Regions from separate parts of the Vogesella sp. genome, predicted to be linked through region 1. Evidence: predicted binding sites of a transcription regulator. Region 1 holds the regulator's gene; each other region holds the start of a gene.
The links. Region 1 encodes sigma-54, which starts transcription at its own class of promoters, with help from an activator protein. Its sites were predicted from a motif close to CTGGCACGCTTCATGCTT; they were not measured.
Positions count from the first base shown of each region.

Region 2: flgJ (flagellar assembly peptidoglycan hydrolase FlgJ) is a predicted target of sigma-54. The motif match lies at 1,719-1,736, and genes of this name have one in related genera.
Region 3: ACK4FZ_RS15415 (dicarboxylate/amino acid:cation symporter) is a predicted target of sigma-54. The motif match lies at 4,208-4,225, and genes of this name have one in related genera.

Region 1 is NZ_JBKBHK010000005.1:248,080-253,640, forward strand. It holds gene ACK4FZ_RS08655 (KpsF/GutQ family sugar-phosphate isomerase) at 1-486, shown strand, start outside; gene kdsC (3-deoxy-manno-octulosonate-8-phosphatase KdsC) at 495-1,019, shown strand; gene lptC (LPS export ABC transporter periplasmic protein LptC) at 1,016-1,579, shown strand; gene lptA (lipopolysaccharide transport periplasmic protein LptA) at 1,569-2,075, shown strand; gene lptB (LPS export ABC transporter ATP-binding protein) at 2,072-2,800, shown strand; gene ACK4FZ_RS08680 (RNA polymerase factor sigma-54) at 2,806-4,206, shown strand; gene hpf (ribosome hibernation-promoting factor, HPF/YfiA family) at 4,267-4,587, shown strand; gene ptsN (PTS IIA-like nitrogen regulatory protein PtsN) at 4,790-5,248, shown strand; gene hprK (HPr(Ser) kinase/phosphatase) at 5,241-5,561, shown strand, end outside.
Region 2 is NZ_JBKBHK010000009.1:48,167-53,727, forward strand. It holds gene ACK4FZ_RS12150 (flagellar basal body L-ring protein FlgH) at 1-526, shown strand, start outside; gene ACK4FZ_RS12155 (flagellar basal body P-ring protein FlgI) at 548-1,636, shown strand; gene flgJ (flagellar assembly peptidoglycan hydrolase FlgJ) at 1,768-2,682, shown strand; gene flgK (flagellar hook-associated protein FlgK) at 2,733-4,610, shown strand; gene flgL (flagellar hook-associated protein FlgL) at 4,626-5,525, shown strand.
Region 3 is NZ_JBKBHK010000017.1:4,546-10,106, forward strand. It holds gene ACK4FZ_RS15400 (Ig-like domain-containing protein) at 1-1,901, shown strand, start outside; gene ACK4FZ_RS15405 (YggL family protein) at 1,981-2,337, shown strand; gene ACK4FZ_RS15410 (DUF2164 domain-containing protein) at 2,472-2,717, opposite strand; gene ACK4FZ_RS15415 (dicarboxylate/amino acid:cation symporter) at 2,756-4,072, opposite strand; gene aspA (aspartate ammonia-lyase) at 4,439-5,561, opposite strand, start outside.

The sequences.
Region 1 (5,561 bases):
GCCTTGGGCGACGCACTGGCGGTCACCCTGCTGGAAGCCCGTCAGTTCAAACCAGAAGACTTTGCGCTATCGCACCCCGGCGGCAGCCTGGGCCGACGTCTGCTGGTACACATCAGCGACCTGATGCACAGCGGTGATGCCCTGCCGGTAGTAACACTGGGTACCTCGCTGAAAGACGCCCTGCTGGAAATGACGCGCAAAGGCCTGGGCATGACCGCCGTTCTGGCGGCAGACGGCAACCTGGCCGGCATCTTTACCGATGGCGACCTGCGCCGTACGCTAGACCGTACGCTGGACTTGGCCGGCCTGACCATCGATGACGTCATGCACCCGCAGCCGCGCACCATTGCGGCCAACCTGCTGGCCACTGAAGCTGCCAAGGAAATGGAACTACGCAAGATCAACGGCTTGCTGGTGGTGGATGAACACGGCCGCCTGATCGGGGCCCTCAATATGCACGACCTGCTGAAGGCAGGCGTGGTGTAAGGATAGTCATGCAGAAAATCAGCGAACTGGCCAAGCGTACCCGCCTGTTGATCCTGGACGTGGACGGTGTACTGACAGATGGCCGCATTTACATCACAGCCAGTGGTGAGGAATTCAAAGCCTTCAATACGCTGGATGGTCATGGCCTGAAGATGCTGCAATCCACGGGCGTTCAGCTGGCCATCATCACCGGCCGCGCCGCCCCCAGCGTGGCGCACCGCGCCCGCGGCCTGGGCATCGACCACTACTACGAAGGTGTGCACGACAAGCGCACGGCGTTTGCCGAGCTGCTGGCCAAAACCGGCATTGCCGCCGAAGACTGCGCCTACATCGGTGACGACGTCATCGACCTGCCGGTAATGAGCCGCGTTGGTCTGGCGGTAGCCGTGCCGGACGCCCCAAGCTTCGTACGCCAGCATGCCCATTTCGTCACCGGCAACCGCGGCGGTCGCGGTGCAGTGCGCGAGCTGTGCGAACTGATCATGCAGGCACAAGATAATTATGATCGCGTGATGGCGAGCTATCTGGCATGAACCGTGTTGCCCGACTCTTTCCCATCGGCCTGATGCTGGGCATGGGGCTGCTGGCGTTCTGGCTAAACGTACTGACCGAGTGGCGTGCACCGGCACAACGACAGCTGAACCCTAACGAACCCGAATACACCATCGAACGGCTGACCGCCACCCGCTTTGATGAACAAGGCCGCCTGCAACAACAACTGGCTACCGGCAAGATGTGGAAGCTGCCGGAGCAAGAACAGGTATACCTGCAACAGATGGACGTGAAGCAGTTTCGTGATGGCCAGCTGGACTACCAGCTGCGCGCCGAGCGTGGCGTGTACAACCGCCGTAATGGCGAAGGCCAGTTCGACGGCAACGTCAATCTGGTACGCCAGGCGCGGGCCGACCAGCGCGCCGTCTACCTGCAAACCGCCACCCTGCAGCTGAACACTCAGACCGGCATTATGCGCAACCAGGCGCCGGTCGCTATAGACGATGGCCTGTCACGCATCCGCTCCAACGGTTTTTACTACAATCACCCGGCTGGACAACTCAAACTGCTGTCCAGCGTAAGGATTACCTATGCACCATAGATTGCTGCTCGCGCTGCTGCTGAGTGCAACCGCCCCCGCTGCGCTAGCCGAAAAGGCAGACAGCAGCAAGCCGATCGAAGTCAATGCCGACAGTGCTGCGCTGGACCAGAAACAGGGCGTCAATGTCTTTGAAGGCAATGTGGTGATTACCCAGGGTACGCTGAGCTTGCGTGCCGACAAAACTGTCACCACCCGTGATGCCAGTGGCCGCCAGAAACTGGTTGCCACCGGCAACCCGGTGCACTTCCGCCAGAAGCTGGACGGCCAGACCGAGTACGTTGATGGCCGTGCCGCACGTGTCGATTACGACTCTGCCAGCAACACTGTCATCCTCACCGGGAAAGCGGTAGTCACCCGCGGCAAAGACATGGTGGCTGGCGAGCTGATCAGCTACAACACCGTGACCGAGGTGTACCAGGTCAAAGGCCAGGGCGCGACCAGCACGGCGCCCAAGGGCAGGGTCACCATTATTCTGCAGCCGCAGGAGAAGCCATGACTCATAGCCGGCTAAGCATCCAGCACCTGAAGAAGACGTTCAAGAAACGTACCGTGGTGCGTGACGTATCGATGGACATCGCCAGCGGCGAGGTTATTGGCCTGCTGGGCCCCAACGGCGCCGGCAAAACCACCAGTTTTTACATGGTGGTTGGCCTCATCGCTGCCGAAGCCGGCGAGATCCTGCTGGATGGCAACACCATTACCCATTTGCCCATCCACAAACGCGCCCGCTTGGGCCTGGGCTACCTGCCGCAGGAAGCGTCGATCTTTCGCAAGATGACGGTAGAAGAAAACATCCAGGCGGTACTGGAAGTCGCCGGCCTGTCCGGCGAAGCACTGGACAAAGAACTGCAGCTGCTGCTGGACGACCTCAATATCGGCCACTTGCGCGAAACTAACGCCATGGCGCTGTCCGGTGGCGAACGTCGCCGCGTGGAAATCGCCCGCGTATTGGCCACCAAGCCGCGCTTCATCCTGCTGGACGAACCATTTGCCGGCGTGGACCCGATAGCCGTAATCGACATCCAGAAAATCATTTCCTTCCTGAAAGAGCGCGGCATCGGCGTGCTGATTACCGACCACAACGTGCGCGAAACACTGCGCATCTGCGACCGTGCCTACATCATCTCCGAAGGCCGCGTACTGGCCTCCGGCTTGCCGGACGAACTGGTCAACAACGAACAGGTTCGCCAGGTTTACCTGGGCGAGCATTTCCACCTGTAAGCGAAATGAAGCAAACCCTCCAGCTCAAAGTCAGCCAGCAACTCACGCTCACCCCGCAACTGCAGCAATCGATCAAGCTGCTGCAGATGTCCACGCTGGAGCTAGCCAGCGAACTGGAACGCTATCTGCTGGACAACCCGCTACTGGAACGCAGCGACGGCAGCGACAGCCCCAATGGCGACGCAGAAGCACCGGTAGCGGAAAGCAGCAATGACACTGCAGAAGACCGTAGCCAGGACAGCATGGAGCTGTCCGACTGGGGCAGCGGCAGTGGCGGTGGCAGCCATGACGGTGACGACGAGTTCGACCCGATACTGAACGCGCCGTGCCGCCCCACCCTGCGCGAACACCTCACCGCGCAAATGGGCGAAACCCAGCTGGGCCGGCGCGACAGCGCGCTGATGGCGCTGCTGATCGACGAGCTGGATGAAGACGGCTACCTGGTTACAACGCTGGAAGACATCGCTGCGGAACTGCCGTTGGAGCTGGATGTCGAGGTAGAAGAGCTGGAAACGCTGCGCAAGCTGATGATGCAGTTCGAGCCCGCCGGCATCGGCAGCCGCCATCTGGGCGAGTTCCTGTTGTTGCAGCTGACAGCACTGCCCGCCAGCACGCCGTCGCTGCCGCTGGCGCGTACGCTGGTGGCCGAACATCTGACGCTGCTGGGCAACCGAGATTATGCCCGCCTGAAAAAACTGCTGGGCCTGGGCGAAGCTGAACTGCGTGCTGCCCACGCCCTGATTGCCACTTTGCGCCCGCGGCCAACCAGCGGTTTTGACCAGGGCGAGACACATTATGTGGCGCCAGACATCCATGTGGTACGGCGCGGCGGACGCTGGGTTGCCCAGCTAAACCGGGCATCGGTGCCAAAACTTCAGGTAAATCAGCTGTATGCAAACATGCTGCAGCAAAAGGATAGCAGTCACAACCTTTCAGGGCAGTTGCAGGAGGCCAGATGGCTGGTAAAAAACATCCAGCAACGGTTTGACACTATCCTGAAAGTGTCGGAATCTATAGTCGAAAGGCAGCAAGCGTTCTTTGAACACGGTGAAGTGGCCATGCGCCCGCTGATCCTGCGCGATATCGCAGACGAGCTGGGATTGCATGAATCCACCATTTCCAGGGTGACGACGCAGAAGTACCTGCTGTGCAGCCGCGGGCTGTTCGAGCTGAAATACTTCTTCGGCAACGCACTGGAAACGGACAGTGGCGGAGAGTGCTCTGCCACCGCCATCAAGGCGCTGATCCGCCAGATCATCGATGCCGAAGACAGCAAGAAGCCGCTGTCGGACAGCGCCATCGCCGACAAGCTCACGGCACAGGGCATACAGGTTGCCAGACGCACTGTCGCCAAGTATCGTGAAGCTATGCAGATTCCGCCAGTTAGCCTTCGCAAGGCCCTATAGCAGTGCCAAAAACACCGGTGCGGCCAGCCCGACCGCACCGCTAACAGAAGGAGTCAGGGTATGAACCTCAAAATTACCGGTCTGCACCTCGAAGTTACCCCATCCATCCGTGAATACATCGAGAGCAAACTCGAACGCATCACCCGCCACGTCGACAATGTGATTGGCATTACGGTGACGCTATCGGTAGATAAACTGGTACAAAAAGCGGAGGTCAATGTGCATCTGGCAGGTAAAGACATCCATGTCGAATCGGAAGAAGCTGACATGTATGCCGCCATCGATACACTGATGGACAAACTGGACCGCCAGGTTCTGAAGTTCAAGGAGAAACAAACCGAGCATCGCGTCAGTGCACAGCAGATCAGTGCCGAACTGTAAGGTGATGCAGTAACTTTAACGGGAGCCAGTGGCTCCCGTTTTGCATTGGTGCACGCGGGCAGGAATTCTATTGCCGGCGATGGGTCTGAAGCCATAACACGTGACATCCCCCACAACGACTGTACCGCACACCCTGCTGCCCTATTGCAAACAGCAGACTCGGCGTAGAATGGCGGACGGTTTTTTCTGGCAAATGCAAATCATGAGCTTGATCGGCAAGATTCTTCCCCAGCAGAACGTGCTGGCCGATGTGGATGTATCCAGCAAGAAGCGCCTGTTCGAACAGGTAGGTTTGTTGGTGGAAAACAGTCACGGTATCGCGCGCAGCGAGATCTTTGACAGCCTGTTTGCCCGCGAGAAGCTGGGCTCCACCGGCCTGGGGCAAGGCGTGGCCATCCCGCACGGGCGGGTCAAGGGTCTGAAAGAAGCCACCGGCGTGTTCATCCGCCTGGCCAGCCCTATCCCGTTCGACGCACCGGACGGCAAACCGGTAAACCTGCTGTTCGTGCTGCTGGTACCGGAACAAGCGACCGACTTGCACTTGCAGGTGCTGTCCGAGCTGGCCCAGCTGTTTTCCAGCCGCAGCCTGCGCGACAAGATGGCAGTATGCGATACCGACACCTTGTACGCCCTGCTGACCGGAAACCCCGCCCATGCCTAATATCAGCGTGCGCCGGCTGTACCAGGACAACAAACACAAGCTCAGCCTGAGCTGGGTTGCCAGCCGTGCCGGGTCGGACAACCTCATTTCCAACGAGGAACAGCGCCCGACACAGGCACTGGTCGGCCACCTGAACTTCATCCACCCCAACCGGGTGCAGGTACTGGGCCTGGCCGAATCCGAATACCTGAACAAACTGGAACAAGCTGCCGCCCGCACCGCACTGGACCAGCTGTTCCACAAAAACATGGCTGTGGTCATCGTGGCCAACGGCCAACCGGTGCCGCGCCTGCTGCAAGATTACTGCCAGACC
Region 2 (5,561 bases), on a different contig from region 1:
CAAGCCGTTTTTCGAAGATCAGACCCCGGTACGGGTAGGCGATCTTCTGATGGTGCAGATCAATGAGCGTACCTCGTCTTCCAACAAGGAAGACTCCTCCGGGCAGCGTAATTCATCGATTAATGGCAGCATTGCCGGCAGTCTGGCCTTGCCGTTCTTTCCGGGGGCAATTGAGAAAAAGCTGGCAGGTACGAGCCTGAGTGGTTCCGGCACCGCCAGCGAGCAGGGCAAAAGCAGCAGCAACAATACCAGCTCGTTCAATGCATCGATCACGGTAACTGTCATCGATGTGTATCCGAACGGCAATTTGCTGGTTAGCGGCGAAAAACAGATCAAGATCAATGGCGAGCATGAGTTTGTGCGTTTGTCCGGTGTGGTAAACCCGCGGGACATCAAGCAAGGCAATACCGTCGAATCTACCCGGGTTGCCGATGCGCGCATCGAGCAGCTCAACGATGGCCGTAGCCGTCTTTACAATGACACCGGCTGGTTGCAGAAGGTGTTTCTGTCGGTGTTGCCGTTTTAGGCGGGCATGATGATGAAACGCATGTGTCTGTTGCTGAGCTTCTGCCTGCTGGCTGTACCGGCTACCGCAGCCCAGCGCGTAAAAGAGCTGGCATCGGTAGCGGGTGTGCGCTCCAACCCCTTGCTGGGCTATGGCTTGGTCGTGGGTCTGGATGGTAGTGGTGACAAGGCCGGATCGTCGCCGTTTACCAGTCAGTCGCTGGCCAGCATGCTGAACCAGCTGGGTGTGCAGGTGCCAGTGGGAACCAAGCTGGACCCGAAAAACGTGGCTGCGGTAACGCTGACGGCAACCATGCCGCCGTTTGCCCGTCGCGGCCAGCCGATGGACATCACGGTATCGTCGATTGGCGATGCCAAAAGCCTTAAAGGCGGCACCTTGTTGATGTCGCCGCTGAAAGGTGCTGATGGCATGATTTATGCCTTGGCGCAAGGTAATGTAGTGGTAGGTGGTGCGGGTGCGTCGGCAGGTGGCAGCAAAGCGCAGGTAAATCACCTCAGTGTTGGCCGCATCCCTGGTGGTGGTACGGTAGAGCGCGAAGTGGCAAACGGTTTTGCCAATAGCGAGGTGATATCGCTGAATCTGCAAGAGTCTAACTTCACCACCGCTAATCGCATGGTGCAGGCCATTAACAAGCAGTTTGGTGCCGGATCTGCCAGGGCGCTTGATGGGGGTACCATTGAGGTACGCGCACCGCAAGACAGTAATGCGCGGATACAGTTTTTGTCGCAGCTGGAAAATATTGCCGTCGAGCCGGCAGAAGTTGCCCCACTGGTCATCATCAATGCCCGTACCGGGTCGATCGTCATGAATCGTGCGGTCAAGCTGGAGCCGTGTGCCATTGCCCACGGCAACCTTTCGGTGACAGTGAGTGGCAACAGCAACGTTAGCCAACCGCCGGCACTGAGTGGCGGGCAGACTACCGTCACTAATCAGGCCGACATTTCGATCAAGGCCGATAACGGCAAAGTACTTAACCTCCCCGGCAGCGCCTCGTTGTCGCAGGTGGTGAATGCACTCAACTCGGTGGGTGCAACCCCGCAGGATCTGGTTTCAATCTTGCAGGCCATGAAGTCATCAGGTGCACTGAAGGCTGACCTGCAGGTGATTTGACACAAGTTGATAGGCACTCCGTTATTATGGAGTTTTGGTGGGCGATACCGTCGGTATCGCCCTTTTTTTTGTTGTGGCGTGCTTGGCCCGGATTTTGCTGTGTTAGCGCGTGACCACAAGGAATTGCCGCCATGATCAACCCTGCTGCTACTGCTAACCGCCTGGTGATGGACCCGGAAGCTACCCGCTCGTTGAGCGAGTTGGCTCGTAAAGATCCGCAGGCGGCAGTGAAGCAGGTGGCCGGACAGTTCGAGGCTTTGTTGATGAGTCAGCTGATGTCATCGATGCGGGCCTCTTCGTTAGATGACGAAGATGCCAGCCAGGAGATGGATACCTACCGCGGCATGTACGACCAGCAGGTAGTACAGACCATGGTCAATGCCGGCGGTTTCGGTCTGGCCGAGTCGTTGTCCAAGTACCTGCTGAAAGCCATGCCGCAGCAGCAAGATGCTGAGTCTGCCGCCGAGTTGGCCGCAGCTGCCCCCATGCCGCCGTTACCCGCCTCGGTACGCAAGGCGGTAGATAGCTACGCCGCGATGGCGCCGCAGGCAAATATTGCCACCACGAGCGGCAAAGACGAGCTGCCTGCCGGCAAGCAGGCCTTTGTGGAAGCACTGCTGCCGCACGCCCGCCCGGCGGCGGCCAGGCTGGGTGTGGCGCCCGAAGTGCTGGTGGGCCACGCTGCACTGGAGTCGGGCTGGGGGCAGCGAGCTATCCGTCACCCTGATGGTCGTCACAGTTACAACCTGTTCGGTATCAAGGCCACGCCAAGCTGGAAGGGTGATGTTGTCGCCACGCTGACTACCGAGTACGAAGGTGGCGTGGCACAGAAGCAGGTAGACAGCTTCCGTGCCTACCCCTCGCTGCAGGCGGCGTTTGACGATTATGCACGTCTGCTGGCCGATAGCCCGCGTTATCAGCAGGCCTTGAACCAAGGGCAGAACGCTGCCGCATTTGCCACTGCCTTGCAGCGTGGCGGTTACGCTACCGATCCTGCTTATGCGCAAAAACTGCAGGCAGTGATTCGCACGGTAAGCAATAGCTGAGCTTCAGTAATTGGCTACCGTGTCGATAAACAGTATTAAGGAGAGTTGATATGAGCGGCAGCATTTTCGGTATTGCCGTTACCGGCCTCAATTCAGCCAAGGCAGCGCTGGAAACTACCAGCCACAACATCGGTAACGTGAATACCCAGGGCTACACCCGACAGTCCACTACCCAAAAAGCCAGCGACCCGCTGTTCGAGGGGTATGGCTTTGTGGGTACCGGGGTAAATCTGACCGGCGTGAACCGTGTGTATGACCAGTTCACCGAAAAGCAGCTGCGCGATGTCAATGCCAAGGTAGCCTCGCTGGATGCCCAGACGCAATACCTGCAGGATCTGGACAACCTGATGGCCGACTCTACCGCAGGTATTTCTTCGGTGCTGCAGGGCTTCTTCAGTAGTATCCAGACGCTTAACTCGCAACCATCTTCTACCGCCGCGCGGCAGTCGGTACTCAGCCAGGCGCAGGCACTGGCAGGCCGTTTTGCCGCCATTGGCGGGCGAGTGGAAGAGCTGCGCCAGGGCATGGCGATTCAGGTCAACTCCAGCGTGGAAAGCATCAATGCTTTCTCTGGCGAGATCGCCAGCATTAACCGGCAGATCGCCACCCTGCAGCAGGGCAATGGCCGCTTGCCCAATGATCTGCTCGACCGTCGCGATGTGCTGGTGCAGAAACTCAACGAACTGGTCAAGACCGATGTGGTAGTGCAGGATGATGGCAGCTACAGCATTTTTATCGGTCAGGGCCAGGCGCTGGTATTGGGCGATCAAGCTGGCAAGATGGTGATGGAACGCGTTAATCCGGACGACCCGGACGCCGTATCGGTCGGCATTAGCATTCCCAATGTCAGCGGCACCATTACCATCGACCCCAGCCGTATGGGTGGCGGCAAGCTGGAAGGCATCATGCAGGTATTGGGCACCGATGTGCGCCGTATCCAGACCGATCTTGGTCGCATGGCAGTTGAACTGTCCGACGCCTTTAACCGCCAGCACGCGCTAGGTTACGATCTGGATGGTTTGCCGGCGACAGATGCCTTGTTTTTCAACGACCTGACCGCTGAGCGTACCGCGGCCGAGGCTACCGGCATCAGCCCGGACCGGCAGGCATTTTTCATGCGTCAGGCGCTGGATAAATTCGGCGTTGCTTTGTCAGAGCCCTCCAAGATCGCTGCGTCGTCCGGCTTGCAAGCTACTCATGTTGGCGATCCGGTAGCGGGTAAACCCAGCATTGCCTCGATCTGGCAGGTGGCCAATATGCACCAGTCAGCCACGCCGGCGCTGGATACCAACAAGACGCTGGGCGAGGTACTGGGGCAGGCGACTCCGGCAGTATCCAGCCTCAACCTGCGTTACGACCCCAGCGCGTCGATGCCATACTCGATCAGTCCGGTGCCTGCAGGTCTCTCTGTCACGGCGGTTAAACTGTCGACAACACAGTCCGGCGTTTACGAGTTCACTGTGCAAAGTGGTAACGACAAGGTCAATATCTCCTTCAAGCCAGAGGGCTCGTCCACCACGGTGCAGAACATCACCTTGGGCCAACGTACGCCAGGTACCCTGGCAGCGCAGAATAACGCCAACATGCTGGAAATGGGCAAGCTGCAAACCAAGCCGCTGCTGCGGCCAACCCCCACCGCCAGCAGCAATCTGATACCGCCGCTGACGGGTAGTGCCACTACCAACTTGCAGGCTTTCTACGGCCAGATGGTCAGCTACATCGGTAACCGTGCCAATGTGTCCGATGTGGCGCTAACGGCGCAGCAGGCATCGCAGCAGCAGGTGATGTTGAACCGGGAGGAGATTTCCGGTGTCAATCTGGATGAAGAAGCGGCCAACCTTATCCGCTACCAACAGGCCTACCAGGCGTCCAGCCGGGTTATCCAGGTGGCGCAGGATATGTTCAAGAACCTGCTGGAACTGCGTTGATCAGGGAGATGAATCATGCGTGTAAGTAGCAACTCACAGTACATGCTGGGCACTTATGGGCTGCAAACCAAGCAGGCCCAGCTCAATCATCTGCAAGAGCAACTTTCCACCTTGCGGCGTGTAGTGCGGCCATCGGACGACCCGGTAGCGGCCACGCTGGCTGTGTCCGTTGCACAGACGCAGTCGATGAACGAGCAGCAGGTAAAAAGCGCCAAGATGGCTTCATCGCAGCTGGCTATCACTGACACCGCATTACAAAGCGCATCGACCACCATTTCCAGCATCAAGTCGCTGGCAATCCAGGCTGGCAACGGCGCGCTAAGTGATGATAACCGCCGCGCCATCCAGAACGAGATGCGCGAGCGGGTGAAAGAGCTGATCGGTCTGGGCAATACCTCGGATGGCGCCGGCAACTACATTTTTGGTGGTACCCGCAAGGATGCCGTGCCCTTCCAGCAAAGCGGCCCGGCCACTGCCACCTATCAGGGTAACCAGCAGCGGCAGGACGTCCAGATCGCTTCCGGACGCCAGCTGTCACTGACCGAAGTGGGTAATGACGTGTTCACCCCTGACCTGTGGAATAGTCTGGCGGCGCTGGATAGTGCCCTGTCGCTGGGGCCGTCCGGCTCGCCTACCTATACTCAGGACCTCAGCGCCGCCATGGGCGGGCTGGATCGTGGCCTGGGCAGTTTGCTGGCTGCGCAGGCCAGCGTAGGCGGCCGTCAGCAGGAAATCGATGCGTTGCAAAACCTGGGGGAAAGCATGGCCGTGCAATACGCCAGTCAGATGAGCAATCTGGTAGATCTGGATTTTGCCAAGGCTACCTCCGACTTCCAGCTGGCCATGACTGCGCTGCAGACCAGCCAGAAAACCTATGCCCAGATCGGCCAGTTGTCACTGTTCAACTACATCTGATTCCGCTTTGCGGCCAACCTTGGCTGCCGTACAATA
Region 3 (5,561 bases), on a different contig from region 1:
GCCCCAGCCTGCTACTAAGCATTACCAATCAGTCCGGGCTCAGCACCAATAACCTGAAGATCAGCGAAGAAGCCACCGTCACGTTGCGTGCGCTAGACGCCAGCGGCAACCCGATTGCCAACCGCATCATTGAAATCACGAATACCGATAGCGCACTCGGCATACTGGAAGCGAGCAAGGTACTGACCGATAGCCGCGGCCTTGCCACTACCCGCTTTACCGCTTCCAGCCAGGCGGGTGCCGGCACCCTGTCCGCCAGCATGGTCAACGGCAGCAGCAGCATCAGCAGTAACGCCTTCAATTTCAGTGTTGCACCGGTACAGTTCAATCTCAGTACCGTACAACTGGGCGTGCCCGGCATCACAAGCGGCGGCACCGTCGCCGCCAGCGTGATCATTACCGACAATGCCGGTAGTGCGCTGGACGTACCGCTAGATGTGACCTTTACCTCCAACTGCGCCAGTACCAACAAAGCACTACTGGATAACGCGAGCAGTGCCACCGTCAAGAGCCAGACAGTACTGGTCAACGGTGTGAAGCAAAGCCGTGCCAGCGTCACCTATACCGACAAAGGCTGCTCCGGCGTGGACAAGATCACGGCCACGGCCAGACTGGGTTCCGTCAGCAAGAGCAGTAACACCAACCCGGATCTGACCATTACCACGGTGGCAGAAACACCCACCTCGCTGGAGTTTGTCAGCGCAACGCCCAAGAACATCAAACTACAGTCGCTGGGCGGCAACGTCAGTTCCACCCTGCTGTTCAGGCTGAAAGACAGGTTTGGCAACCCGGTTACCAACACGCAGGTCAACTTCCAGCTCAATAGCACTGCCGGTGGAACAAGCTTGCAGCCCTACAACAGTCAGACTGCCGTTAGCACCCTGAGCGGCACCACCGACAATAACGGCCAGGCCAGCGTCACCGTGTACGCAGGGAATGTCAGCAGTGTGGTGCGCGTTACGGCCAGTGTCAGCTCGGGCAATACCACCATCCAGACGCAGTCCGGCGATCTCACCATTTCCACCGGCATTCCGCACCATAGCGGCTTCTCGCTGTCGGCCACCGCGGCCAACCCCGAGTTCCTGAGCCACGATGGCGAAAGCATTACGCTGAGCGTCTATGCCTCTGATCGTTTTGGCAACCCGACGCCGGATGGTACCCCGATCAGCTTCCGCACCGAGGCCGGTATTGGCCAGGTAACACCCAGTTGCACCACCAGCAATGGCCGTTGCAGCGTCACCCTGACTAGCAGTGGCGATCGCGATGCCCTGACCGGCCCCGGCCGTCAGACCGTCCTCGCGTTTACCGATGGTGAGGAAAGCTTTACCGACAGCAACGGTAACGGGGTATGGGACAGTGGCGAACCGTTCATTGACCTGCCCGAGATCTACTTGCCGGTAGACGGCCGCGACTTCAAATCCAGCGCCAAGCAAAACAATGAAGAGTTTGTCGATTACAACCGTGACAGCCAGTGGAACGACAAGGACGGCAACTACAACGGCGTGCTCCGCAGCAGCAGCGTGGCATCCAGCGTGCCCAAATCACTGAACATTGGCGTAGCGCGCGAGATCATCTGGTCGGGCAGTACCGCTGACAACACAACCATCACCGGGGCCTCGCTGTGCTCACCCAGCAACCGCACCGCTGAAGTCGTTGTGACACCGATGGATGTAAATGGCAACGTGATGCCTGCCGGCACTACCGTGTCCATCAGTACCGACAGCGCGTTAAGCGTTATCGGTAGCAGCAGCGTCACTGTCGCCTCGCAAAACCGACCCAGTGCCTACCGTTTCCTGGTTGGCATTGCTGACGGCAATGCACTATGCCCGGTCGGCGGTACCGTGTTCATTACCATCCGCACGCCCAAAGGCATGGTCACGTCCTTCCGCGTAGCACGCTGATCGCGGCCAGCCGTCCGGTTCGATTTTGTCGGGCTGGGCGGCTATAATCGCTGCTTGTTTACCCATACTGGACCAAGTCATGACCAACCCGAACTCCCCCAACCGCCTGAAACGCCTGTCGCCGCGCCAACGCAAGAAACTGCGCGTCGGTGAATTCCAGGAGCTGGGCTTTACCGTGGTGGCCACCCTGAAAGAACAGGACGACGCTGCTAACGATGCGCTGCTGAACGGCTGGCTGGAAGCGGTAGACAGCCACAGCGTCAGCTTTGGCGGCCACTTCAGCGACGGTCAGCTGGATGGCGTGGTGTTTCCGGTAAACGGCGTAAAAGTGACCGAAGAAGTGAAAGCTGCGCTGGTGGCTTGGCTGCAAGCCCGTGCCGACGTGGCCAGCGTGGAAGCCAGCGACCTGCTGGACGTATGGCATAGCGCCTGGTAAGCCACGCTTGCCACGCAGACAGCCCGCCCGTCAGGCGGGCTTTTTTGCGCCTGGGGTACGTCAGGCCCATAAAAAAAGTTGGCCGCACCCCGGTTAAGGGTGCGGCCAACCTGGTCGTTCATCACGGTGCGGGCTTAGCCCCGTTCCAGCTCCCACAACGCTGACTGCAACGATTCCATGCGCGCATCCAGCGCGCTACGGGCGTCGGCCAGCGCCTTGTTGTAGATGGCGGGGCCAATGCGGTCGGCCACCAGCAATACCAGCGCCTGGGCGTCAAAACCACCCAGTTCCACCTCGTGTTCGGCCGCCAGGTGTTGCTGTATCTGGGCGGCCAGTTCTGCCAGCTGCGGCTGGGTCAGATAGCGTTCATCGCTTTTCATGATGCATCCATCGTTATCCAGCCGACAGTGTCAGCGCATCAGCCTTGTTTGGCAAATGCCGGTTCCAGTTCCGGGTCGCGGCGCGGCTGCGGGTCGATATCGTCGTCTTCGTCCAGCTCCGGCTGGGCGGCGCCCAGCTGGTTTTCGCTCTTGGCCACCACGCTGGCGGCAATAGCGTTACCCAGCACGTTGGTGGCAGAACGGCCCATGTCCAGGAAGTGGTCCACGCCCAGCAGCAGCAGCAGGCCGGCTTCCGGAATGTTGAACTGCGCCAGCGTGGCGGCAATCACCACCAGCGAGGCACGCGGCACGCCGGCCATGCCTTTGGAAGTCACCATCAGGATCAGCAGCATGGTGATTTCCTGCGACAAGCTCAGGTCGATACCGTAGGCCTGGGCGATGAAGATGGTGGCAAAGGTGCAGTACATCATCGAACCGTCCAGGTTGAACGAGTAGCCCATCGGCAGTACGAAGCTACCGATGCGGTCGCTGCAACCAAAGCGTTTCAGGCGGTCCAGGGTTTTTGGGTAAGCGGCTTCCGAGCTGGCAGTAGAGAACGCCAGCAGCGCCGGTTCACGGATGGCACGCAGCAGCTCGAACACGCGACGCTTCAGGAACAGCGAGCCCATGGCCAGCAGCGCCAGCCACAGCAGGCCCAGCGACAGGTAGAACTGCGCCATGAAGCTGCCGTAGGTAGTCAGGATGCCCAAGCCTTCTTTGGCCACCATGCCGGCGATAGCGGCAAACACGGCGAAAGGGGCGAAGTTCATCACGTAGCCGGTCACTTTCAACATGATGTGCGCCACGGCGTCGATGGCGTCGATCAGGCCTTTGGCCTTGTCGCCGATGGCAGACGCGGCGGTACCGAAGAACAGTGAGAACACCACGATGGCCAGGATCTCGTTCTTGGCCAGCGCGTCAAACACGCTCTTCGGGATCAGGTGGCTGATGAAGTCTTTCAGCGTCAGCGCGCCCTTCTCGATACCCGAGCTGGCGGTCACTTCCGGCAGCGGCAGGCCCAGCCCCACGCCCGGCTGCAGCAGGTTCACCATCACCAAGCCCAGCACCAGCGATACCAGCGAGGCAGTAAGGAACCAGGCCATGGCCTTGGCGCCGATGCGGCCAACAGTGGCCGAGTCGCCCATACGAGCAATACCCACCACCAGGGTGGAGAACACCAGCGGCGCAATGATCATCTTGATCAGGCGCAGGAAGATGTCGGTCAGAATGGACAGCTGGTCGGCAAACGACTTGATGGCCTCATCGCTGCCAGCCATTTCACGCCAGCCGTAGCCGGCCAGGATACCCAGCACCATGGCGGCCAGGATCATCTTGGTCAATCGATTAAGTTTCACGGTATTTCCCTGTATTGCTTTGTGAAATTAATCCTTTGTAGTGTCCGCGCCGGTCATGGCCGGGCAGTACCTCAGCGCCGCGCGGCGCTTGTTTTACCTCGTACCGGCAGCAGGGCGCGGTCGGGGCTGGCATTAAAGCAGAAAGCGGCCGCGCTGTAATCAGGCAAATCCCGCACTTGGCGAGGTATGTGTGCTGTCATTGGCATTTACTGGCAATAAAAATCATGCCAAAGCAAGCCAGTATCTCTGCCAGCAACATGGGCTAGCCCGCCCGGTGCAAGGTGCAAGTGGCCAGATAAAAAAATGCCGCCATACCTTGCGGTAGGGCGGCCAAACTTCACATCACATTCAAGAGAGAGGGAATCGTTACAGCGTAATCCAGCGCGGGCTGGTCAGGGCTGCCGGCTGCAGCACGGTGTCCAGCTGCTCGCGGGTCAGCAAGCCACGGCGCAGTACGATGTCGTACACGCTGCCGCCGCTCTGGTGGGCTTCGGTCGCCACTTCGGTGGCGGCGGCGTAGCCGATGTAGGGGTTCAGTGCGGTTACCAGGCCCACCGAGCGGTGCACGGTGTCCAGCAGATAGTCGCGGTTGGCCGTAATGCCGACCACGCAGTTATCACGCAGTGTGTCGCAGGCGGCGGCCAGGTGGCTAACGCTGCGGAACAGGCTGTAGGCAATCACCGGCTCGAAGGCGTTCAGCTGCAGCTGGCCGGCTTCGGCCGCCATGGTGACGGTCATGTCGTTACCGATCACCTCGTAGGCCACCTGGGTCACCACTTCCGGAATCACCGGGTTCACCTTGCCCGGCATGATGGACGAACCCGCCTGGCGCGCCGGCAGGTTGATCTCGCCCAGGCCAGCTCGCGGGCCGGAAGACAACAGGCGCAAGTCGTTGCAGCTCTTGGACAGTTTCACCGCCACCCGCTTCAGCACGCCGGACAGCTGCACGAAGGCGCCGCAGTCCTGGGTAGCTTCGATCAGGTTGGGCGCGGTTTCCAGCGCCAGGCCAGTCAGCGCCGACAGCTTCTCGCACACCAGCGGGGTATAGTCCGGGTGCGCGGTAATGCCGGTGCCGATGGCAGTGGCGCCCAGGTTGATTTCCAGCATCAGGGCGCTGGCTTCGTACAGGCGTTGTTCGTCTTCACCCAGCATCACGGCGTAGGTGCGGAATTCCTGGCCCAGCGTCATCGGTACCGCGTCCTGCAGCTGGGTGCGGCCCATCTTCAGCACGTCGGCAAATTCGTCGGCCTTGTCGTCGAAGGCGTCGCGCAGGCGGGCCATGGCCGCCAGCAGGCGCTGTACGCCCCAGAAGGTGGCCAGGCGCAGCGCGGTGGGGTACACGTCGTTGGTGCTCTGGCCCATGTTGACGTGCTCGTTGGGGTGCAGGTGCTGGTATTCGCCCTTGCCGTGGCCCAACAGTTCCAGCGCGCGGTTCGCGATGACCTCGTTGGCGTTCATGTTGGTGGAGGTGCCCGCACCGCCCTGGATC